One region of the Novosphingobium sp. TCA1 genome, then DNA from elsewhere that is predicted to be linked to it. Evidence: predicted binding sites of a transcription regulator. Region 1 holds the regulator's gene; the other holds the start of a gene.

Region 1 (4,351 bases):
GCGCATGGCGCTCTCGCATCATATTGCGAAACGATTGCCCGGGACGGCGGGGGGCATCGCAACGGCTCTGACGACCGGAGACATGGGCGCAATCGGCGATGTGGAAGTCCAGGCCATGCGGGATTCTGGCCTCGCGCACCTTCTGTCCATCAGCGGGCTTCACGTTAGCGCGGTGATCGGGTTCGCCTATCTCGTGGTACTTCGCCTGCTGGCCCTCTCGCCCGCTTTGGCGCTGAGGGTTCGGCTTCCGATCCTGGCGGGCATTGCCGGAGCGCTTGTGGGTATCGGCTATACGCTACTGAGCGGATCGCAGGTGCCCACCGTAAGGTCCTGCCTCGGCGCCTTGCTGGTCCTTCTGGCGGTCGTCCACGGCCGCGATGCCCTATCTATGCGGCTGCTGGCCGTTGCGGCCTTTCTGGTCTTGCTGATCTGGCCCGAGTCGATCCTCGGCCCGAGCTTTCAGATGAGCTTCGCGGCGGTCATGGTGCTTGTAGCCCTGGGCAGCGCCGAGCCGATGAAGCGCTGGCTGAGCCCCCGTGACGAAGCCGTTTCGACAAAGGGCTTGCGCGCGCTCGCGATGCTTCTCGCAACCGGGATTGCTATCGAAATCGTCCTGATGCCGATCGGCCTCTTCCATTTTCATCGGGCCGGACTTTATGGTGCTTTTGCGAACCTCGTTGCAATTCCGTTGACCACACTGGCGATCATGCCGCTGATCGCCCTGGCGCTGGCGCTCGACATTGTGGGATTGGGCGCGCCGGTCTGGTGGCTCGCTGCCCACGCCATCGATGCCTTGCTTGAAATTGCCCGATTCGTGGCAGCGCGCCCCGGCGCGGTGATCGTCACGCCCGGAATGAGCGGAGGGCACTTCCTGCTCTTCGTGGCGGGCGGTCTATGGCTTGGGCTTTGGAACGGCACATTCCGTCTCTGGGGGCTGCTGCCGATCATGGCTGGACTACTGGTGCTGCTGGTGATGCAGGCGCCGGACATCATGGTCTCAGGCGATGGCCGTCATGTGGCATGGGTCGATCCCGGCAACGGCCGCATCGCCATGCTTCGCGACAGTTCCAGCGACTATGCCCTGGAGAACATCATGGAGGCGGCAGGTCTTTCGCAGAGACCGCAAGCGGTGCGGAATAGTTCCGGTACACGGTGCAATCAGGATTTCTGTGCAGTCGCCCTGAACAGTCCCGGGAAAGTCACACATCTTCTGATTGCCCGGGGGCGCAGTATCGTGCCGGAAGAGCAATTGGCCAAGGCCTGCGCACGTGCAGATGTGGTTATCGCCGATCGGCGCCTTCCCGGCTCCTGTCGGCCAAGATGGCTAAAGGCCGATCGCCGGTTGCTGGATCGAACAGGCGGCCTTGCGATTTCTGTCGGACCCCGGACGGTCAAGTCGGTGAGCGAAACACAAGGCGATCATGGATGGTGGCGGTCGAGGACCTTTCGACCCTTCGCAAACCAAGTGGAAAGGGCGTCCTGGGCAAGGGAGACGACACTGGCGCCTCCCAGTGACACCCATCAGTGATAGCGGCGGAGCAAGCCTGCGAGTTTGCCCTGAACCTCCACTTCGTCCGGCCCGTAGATCTGGGGTTCATAGGCCCCGTTCGCCGGATCGAGCCGGATCATTCCGCCTTCGCGGCGCAAGTATTTCAGCGTGGCTTCCTCACCGCGGATGAGAGCGACGATGATCTCGCCGTCCCGCGCCGTGTTGGTGCGCTTCACCAGTGCGAAGTCGCCATCGAGAATGCCGGCTTCCACCATGGAATCGCCTGAAACTTCCAGAGCATAATGATCGCCCGAGCCCAGCAGCGCCGCCGGAACCGGAAGCGAGGACTGGCCTTCCAGAGCTTCGATGGGAACGCCTGCGGCGATCCGGCCATGAAGCGGAATTTCGATGACGTCGTTGGCGGGCACACCGACCGCAGGAGCGCGCGTAGTCGCTTCTCGCGCAGGTGTCGCGGGCGTGGCCTTGGCAGGCTTGGGGTTTGCATCTTCGGGCTGGCGAAGAACCTCCAGCGCGCGGGCGCGGTTGGGAAGGCGCCGGATGAAGCCGCGTTCTTCGAGCGCCGAGATCAGTCTGTGGACACCCGACTTGGACTTGAGGTCCAGCGCTTCCTTCATTTCCTCGAAACTGGGGGAAATGCCGCTTTCCTCAAGCCGGACCTGGATGAACCGGAGCAATTCGTGCTGCTTGCGCGTCAACATCTGCTTAGCCTCATGTGTTCTGCGGCACTTGGACCTGATTCCGCCCGCCGGGCCGTCCGTCAGCGCATTTCGCCTTTCAGCGACTTACCTGCGAACAATGAGGGAACAATTATGCAACGAACCGGGTATAGTCAAGCAATACCGCCATTTTGGAGCAAGAATACCTGAACATCGTCTCCGGCAAGGGCAGCGGGGGCGTGAGCCGGGCGGTCGATCAGAACATTGCTTGCAGCCAGGGACGAGAGCGCCCCGCTATCCTGAAGGGACAGCGCTCGAACCGTTTCGCCATCCCACCGGGCTCTTAGGAATTCCCGCCGCGCACCGCCGGGTTTCAGCGGCTCGGCGAGGCGTATCGTGATTTTCCGGGGCAGGGGATCGGCGGCGCCGAGGAGGGCGCGGAGCACGGGAAGCATGAAAAGGTAGGCGGTTACGAGGCTGGACACGGGATTGCCGGGTAATCCGATGACAAGTTGCCTGCGCGCGCCGCGATTGCGTGTTGCGATCAGAAGCGGCTTGCCCGGCTTGATCGCGATGCGCCAGAATTCGATCCGGGCGCCCCACGCCTCCAGGGCCGGACGCAGGAGATCGTGGTCCCCCACCGACGCTCCGCCGCTGGTGACTATGATGTCGGCATCCGATGCCGCTTCCAGGGCCGCGACGAGTGCCTCGATATCGTCGGGAATCGGTCCATTACGCTTGGCATCGACCGGGAGGCTGCGTGCCAGCGCCACGAGCATGGCGCCGTTGCTGGCGGGAATCTGATGCTCGGCGCAGAATTCGGGATCGCTGGAAAGTTCGTCCCCGCTGTCGATCACGGTGAGGCGGGGGATCCTGCATACCGGAAGATGCCTGTGCCCGGCGGCGATGGCCAACCCGGCCTGCGCCGGGCCGATCTGCGTTCCGGCTGCCAGCAGCAGATGACCGTCCGGGAAGTCCATGCCCTTCGCGCGAATATGGCGGTTTCCGGGCGAAGGCGCCTCTCCGGCAAGGGTCAGTTTGTCGCCTGCGCGGTGCAGGTCTTCCTGCAGGATCACGGCCCGGCCGCCGGAAGGTAGCAGGGCGCCGGTCGAGATCCGCACGGCCTCGCCGGCATTTATCGTGCCCGTGAAGGGATGACCTGCGGCGCTTTCTCCGATCACCCGCCAGGGGCCGGCAAGATCGTCTTCAGCCACGGCATATCCGTCCATGGCCGACATGTCCGCCATGGGCTGACAGCGCCGCGCATGCAGCGGCGCGGCGAGATAGCGTCCGAGCGTGCCCTCGATATCGACATGTTCGATGGCGAGCGGTTCGACCAGCGCCAGCAGGTGGGACTGCGCCTCATCCAGATCCATCGGCGGCTTCATTGCAACTGGTCTGCCGCCTTCCAATGACCAGACTTTCCGCCGATCTTCTCGATCAGCCTGATGTCGCCGATGACCATGGCTTTGTCGAGCGCCTTGGCCATGTCGTAAATCGTCACGAGAGCCACGGAAACGGCTGTAATCGCTTCCATTTCAACGCCGGTTCGCCCGTTTAGCGATACGGTCGCCCTGGCCGTTATCGCGCTGTCCTCAAAAGCGAAGTCGAGATTGACGGCGTCGAGCGGCAGCGGATGGCACATCGGGATGAGGTCGGAAGTCTTTTTGGCTGCCATGATCCCGGCAATGCGCGCCGTTCCCAGAACATCGCCTTTCGGCGCGTCGCCTGCGCGAATGGCGGCGAGGGCCGCACCGGTCATGGATATCCGGCCTGATGCCACGGCCACGCGCCGGGTTTCCGCTTTCGCGCCGACATCGACCATGCGGGCCGTTCCGTCAGCATCGATATGGGTGAGGGACTTGCTCATGCACCCAGCAGCAGTCGGCGGGTTGCCGCCTCGACATCGGCCTCGCGCATCAGGCTTTCCCCGACCAGGAAGGTACGCGCGCCGCAGGCCGACAGATGCTGGAGATCGGCATGAGCGTTGATCCCGCTCTCGCTGACCAGAAGGGTTCCTTCCGGCGCCAGGGGCGCAAGCCGCACGGTGGTTTCGATGTCGGTGACGAAGCGTTTGAGATCGCGATTGTTGACGCCGATCAGTCGCGATTTCAGGCGGCTTGCACGCTCCATTTCGGATTCGTTGTGAACCTCGACAAGGCAATCCATGCCCCGTTCGAGGGCG
Region 2 (4,351 bases), on a different contig from region 1:
GCCGGCGAGACCGTGGAGGCGCGCCTGGTCGCCCGGCCGGCGCCGCAGCGCGAGCGCGCAGTAGCCGTCGGCTGCGAAAACGGATCGCAGCTCGGCGAGGTGCCCGGCCGTCTCGGCGTTCGGCATGTCCGGAAGCAGGATGGCGACGAGGTCCTCGGCGTGCTCGGCCAGATCGCTCCATTCTAGGATGCAGCGGCCCTTGCCCCCGCGCGCCTTGCCCCGCGACAGCAGCCGGGTGAGGCGCGACCAGGCGGCGCGGTCCTTCGGGTAGAGCAGTAGCGCGCGGCCGCACGCGAGATCGAGGCGCGATCCCGCGATCATGCGTACGCCGGTGGTCTTCTGGCCTTCCCAGCCGCGCACCACCCCGGCGAGCGTGCCGCGATCCGCCAGGCCCAGCGCGGTGTGCCCGAGCGCAGCAGCCTCGGCGAACAGCTCCTCGGGCGAGGAGGCGCCGCGCAGGAACGAAAAGTGGCTCGTCACCTGGAGCTCGACATAGGTCGCCATCAGCCGAACACCCCGTGGAGATACCAGGTGAGATCGCCGGTCGGCGCATCGACGCCGTCGCCGCGCCGGAACACCCAGAAACGCTCGCCCCCGTCTGTCTCGACGATGAAGTAGTCGCGAACCGCCGAGAGCTCGCGCTCGCTGCGCCACCATTCGCCGTGGATCCGCTCGGGACCTTCGCCCGCGGCAACCCGATAGGACTTGCCGCGCCAGGTGAACCGGCGCGGGGGGTGGTCGGGCAGCAGGGCCACCACGCCCGAGAGCTGCTCGGGCCGGGGCAGCAGGCGGATAGGTCGCCGCCAGCCCGGCCACCGGGCGGGCCTCGCCAGCGGATCGGTCCGCCTGGCGGCGCGTTCGGGAACATCGCTCTCGATCGCGGTGATCCGGAACAGCGCGTCCTCGCCGACCCGGCCCGCGAGCTGATCGACGAGCGGGGCGATGTCCGGCGCCTGCGGTTCGCCTGCGAGCCCGTTGCGGGTCATCTCGGGCTGCAGGATTTCGGTGCGCGGCGCGGCGAGTTCCATCGCCTCGATACCGAGCCCGGGATCGATGCGCTCGACCCGCATTGCCAGCATGCGCGCGAGATGCTTCGCGTCCCGGGTGGCGCGCGCGGTGCCGATCGCGATGCGCTGATCGATGCCGTCGACGCGGCGGCAGGTCAGCACCGCGCTGCGCAGCCCGAGGCGGCGCCCCTCGAGATCGCGCACGAGATCGCCGAGCAGATCGCCCGCCACCTGGTTGATGGCTTCGGCGGTTGTGATCGGCTCGAGCAGCCGCCGCTCGGCGCGCGGCGTCTCGAAAGGGACGATCGGCACGATCGGTTCCGCGACGAGCCCGCAGGCCTGATCGAGACGTTCGACGGCCTTGAGGCCGAGGCGTTTGGCGAGCGGCCCGCGCGGCATCGGATAGAGATCGGCGATCCGCTCGAGCCCGAAACGGCTTGCCGCGTTCAGCACCTCGTCCGGCAGCCGCAAGGCGGCCAGCGGCAGGTTCGCGATGGCCTGTGCTTCGTCGCCGGGGGGCAGGATGGTTATCGCCGCGCCCGCAAAGCGGGCGAGGGCGTGGGCCGCGCCGGGACTAGCGGCAATGGCAATCCGGGCGGTGAAGCCCAGCCGCTCCAGGAAGCGCAGGGCGCGCCGGCAGAAGCGTGCTTCACCCCCGAAAAGATGGGTAGTGCCGGTGAGGTCGAGCCAGAGACCGTCCGGCGCGCAGACGCTTGCCGTCGGAGTCCAGTGCCGGACTGCATGAAGCGCGAGGCGATCCAGCCAGGCCTGATCGCCTTCGCGGTCTGCCTCGCGGACCTCGAGATCGCTGACAAGCGCGCGGGCCTGGGCCGCGGCCATGGCGGGATGGAGGCCGAGTTCGCGTGCCAGTGGGCAGGCTGCGGTAACCACTTCGCGCTGGCCGCTGCGCTCGATCAGGACCGTCGGCCGCTGCCACAGGCTGGTGATGTGCTTTTGCGGGGCCGAGACCGGGGATCGGCCGGCTCGCGAAGGGCCGTCGTCCGGGCGCATCGCCCGGAACGGATGATCGGCAGGCTCGCTCCGCCGGCCCATCTCGCGCATGGTCGGGCGCTGATGCGCGGGCAGCGCATCGATGGCGGCCTGCTTCGCTGCGGGTGCTGGCACGGCGCCTTGCGCCCAGCGCGCGCCCGGCCGCCAGCCGCCGCCGCGCGGCACCGAGCAGGGGCCGGGGTCGTCGTCGATCGGCGGGGCGCCTCGCAGCGCCGGGCGCAATCCGGATGCATCCGTCTGATGCCGCGCGGGCGCGCGCGTCTCAGGCGGCGCGGGCGGCAGCTCGGCCCGGCGCAGCCGCTCGATCGGCAGGTGCGGCAGGTAGAGCGAGGCGACCCTGGTCATCGCAGGCCTCGACAAGAAGGGAGAAGGGATTGCCGCCGCGCTGGCGGACAAGTTCGATCTGCCAACGTCCACGACCGACGCCGGAATGGGCGAGAGGGCGGGACGGCGCTGCGGCAATGCTCCAGCGCGTCATGGCGGCCGAGGGCTGGGCAAGCGGATCCCGCCCGCGGGTACGGTGCCGGTGGTAGAGCAGCATCGGGGTCCCGCTGTCGCCGGCGGCAAGCTGCAGGCGCCGTGTCGCGGTCTGGTCGGCCATTTTGACTTCGGCGATCACGCAGGCCAGCGATCCGTCGCGCAGGCCGTCCTCGGCCATGGCCAGGACATCGGTGTCCTTTGCCCCTTGCGCATAGAGCACTTTATCCGGGCCGAGCCCGACCTGCTCGAGCCCCGGCGCATAGAGATCGAAGCGCGACAGCGTCCAGAGCACGGTCATCCCGGGCTCTGCTGCAAAGCGCGCGGCGATGCCGGCGGTGAACAGCGTGGCTGCGGCATCGTCGCTCCAGGCCGCGCTGGCGCCCGCGATTTCGTGGAGGGCGCCGCTGCTCAGGCCTCGGTCGGCGAGGGCGCCGTCGATCTCGTGTACCCCGAACGGCAGGGCCGGGCCGCGCGCGGTCTGCGCTGCGGCGACTTGCGCGCGCAGCGCGGCGAGCGCGTCGGCAGGCAAGAGGGATGAAAGGGCGGTGGTCAGGAGCATCGGATCAGGGTGACTCATTTGTTCGCTCTATGTTCTGTTTGTTTATCAGCGGCGTCAAGACGGCTGACGGGATGTTCCCGGGTCGTTGCCCGCTAACCAGCGGGCTGAAAACGATAAAGAATTTGCGCGGGTCCGGTATGCTCAGAAGTGCCCATTTGGTGGGGCCGATGACACTTGGTGGCTTGAAGCAGCGGGATCTGCGTGACGTTGATTTTCCAGATGAGGCTTTAACCGCCCGGTCACGGCGAGAGGGTTAGGGTCGGGTCCAGCAAGGGGAAAAATATGAACGATACGTGCTCGAACTGCGATGCCGAGATCTCCGATGGCGGCTTCCTGAAAACGCCAAATCGCCGGTACAGTGCGCGGCAGGTCTCCTTCGTGAACTTCGTGACCGATGCCAGTTATCCCGATCTCTGCGAGAAATGCGGTGATGCCGAGTATCGCGGTGCGGTCATCGGCACCAAGGCGCAGCGCGAGGAGTGCCGGCAATACGTCCAGGATCACATCGTCGACTTCCCGATGATGACGATCTCACAGGTTCCTCCAGGGGCCCGCTGCCGGATCAAGTCGATGGTGACGGCAAACGTGACCGTCGGCACCGGATTTTTCAACGAACTCAGCCAGGGATTTTCCGACATGTTCGGCGCCACCAACGTTGCGACCGGCATGGCCTTCAAGGTGAACTCGGGTGAAGCGACCGCGCGGTCGGTCCTGGTGGAAAAGGCAATCGCCATGGGCGCCAATTGCGTGATCGGCGTCGATATCGACTACGGCACCACGAACAACAATGCAGCCACGGTCAACATGCAGGGCACCGCTGTCGTCATCGAAAACCTTGAGAATATTTTGAGCGACGATGTGCTCGAGCGCTTTCGGGTTTTCGAGGAAAAGCGCGGCCGCGTTCAGGAAATCAGCCGCTGGCTGGCAGGGGACTTCGAAGGCGTCGCGGTTCCCGATGTCGAGACGGTCTGACGGGGCTCTTCGCGGCGATTATCGGATCTCTCCCGCGGCCGTGCGGCTTCGCGATTCAGGCCGGCGTGAGTCGAGGAGGGCGCGCTTCCGCAGGAGGATGCCGATGCCGGCGTGTGCGGCACCAATCCACGAGTCGCGCACCGACTCGGCCTGTGCGGAAGGCTGTTGGTATTCTGTTGATAAAGGGGCGGGCGGGTGCGTTTTTACTGGAGCCGGGACTCGCGCCTCGTTAAGCGGATCCGGCGCGCTTCGAGGGGGATCGACCTTCTCGAGGATGCCATTTCGAACATCGACGGAGCACATCATGACTGGGGCCCAACTG

The links. The regulator LexA, encoded in region 1, represses DNA repair genes until DNA is damaged. The targets are predictions, from matches to a motif close to GTTCCNCNCTTGTTCT.
Region 2: the regulator LexA is predicted to act here: its motif matches at 3,078-3,093, upstream of NTCA1_RS18990 (ImuA family protein).

The regions. Positions count from the first base shown of each region.
Region 1 covers NZ_BLJH01000006.1:26,594-30,944, reverse strand. Annotated here, with positions in the region: gene NTCA1_RS09440 (ComEC/Rec2 family competence protein) at 1-1,528, shown strand, start outside; gene lexA (transcriptional repressor LexA) at 1,522-2,208, opposite strand; gene NTCA1_RS09430 (molybdopterin molybdotransferase MoeA) at 2,340-3,542, opposite strand; gene moaC (cyclic pyranopterin monophosphate synthase MoaC) at 3,551-4,036, opposite strand; gene trpC (indole-3-glycerol phosphate synthase TrpC) at 4,033-4,351, opposite strand, start outside.
Region 2 covers NZ_BLJH01000018.1:108,421-112,771, forward strand. Annotated here, with positions in the region: gene NTCA1_RS18980 (error-prone DNA polymerase) at 1-504, opposite strand, end outside; gene NTCA1_RS18985 (DUF6504 family protein) at 504-2,363, opposite strand; gene NTCA1_RS18990 (ImuA family protein) at 2,281-3,075, opposite strand; gene NTCA1_RS18995 (heavy metal-binding domain-containing protein) at 3,340-4,029, shown strand; gene NTCA1_RS19000 (hypothetical protein) at 4,334-4,351, shown strand, end outside.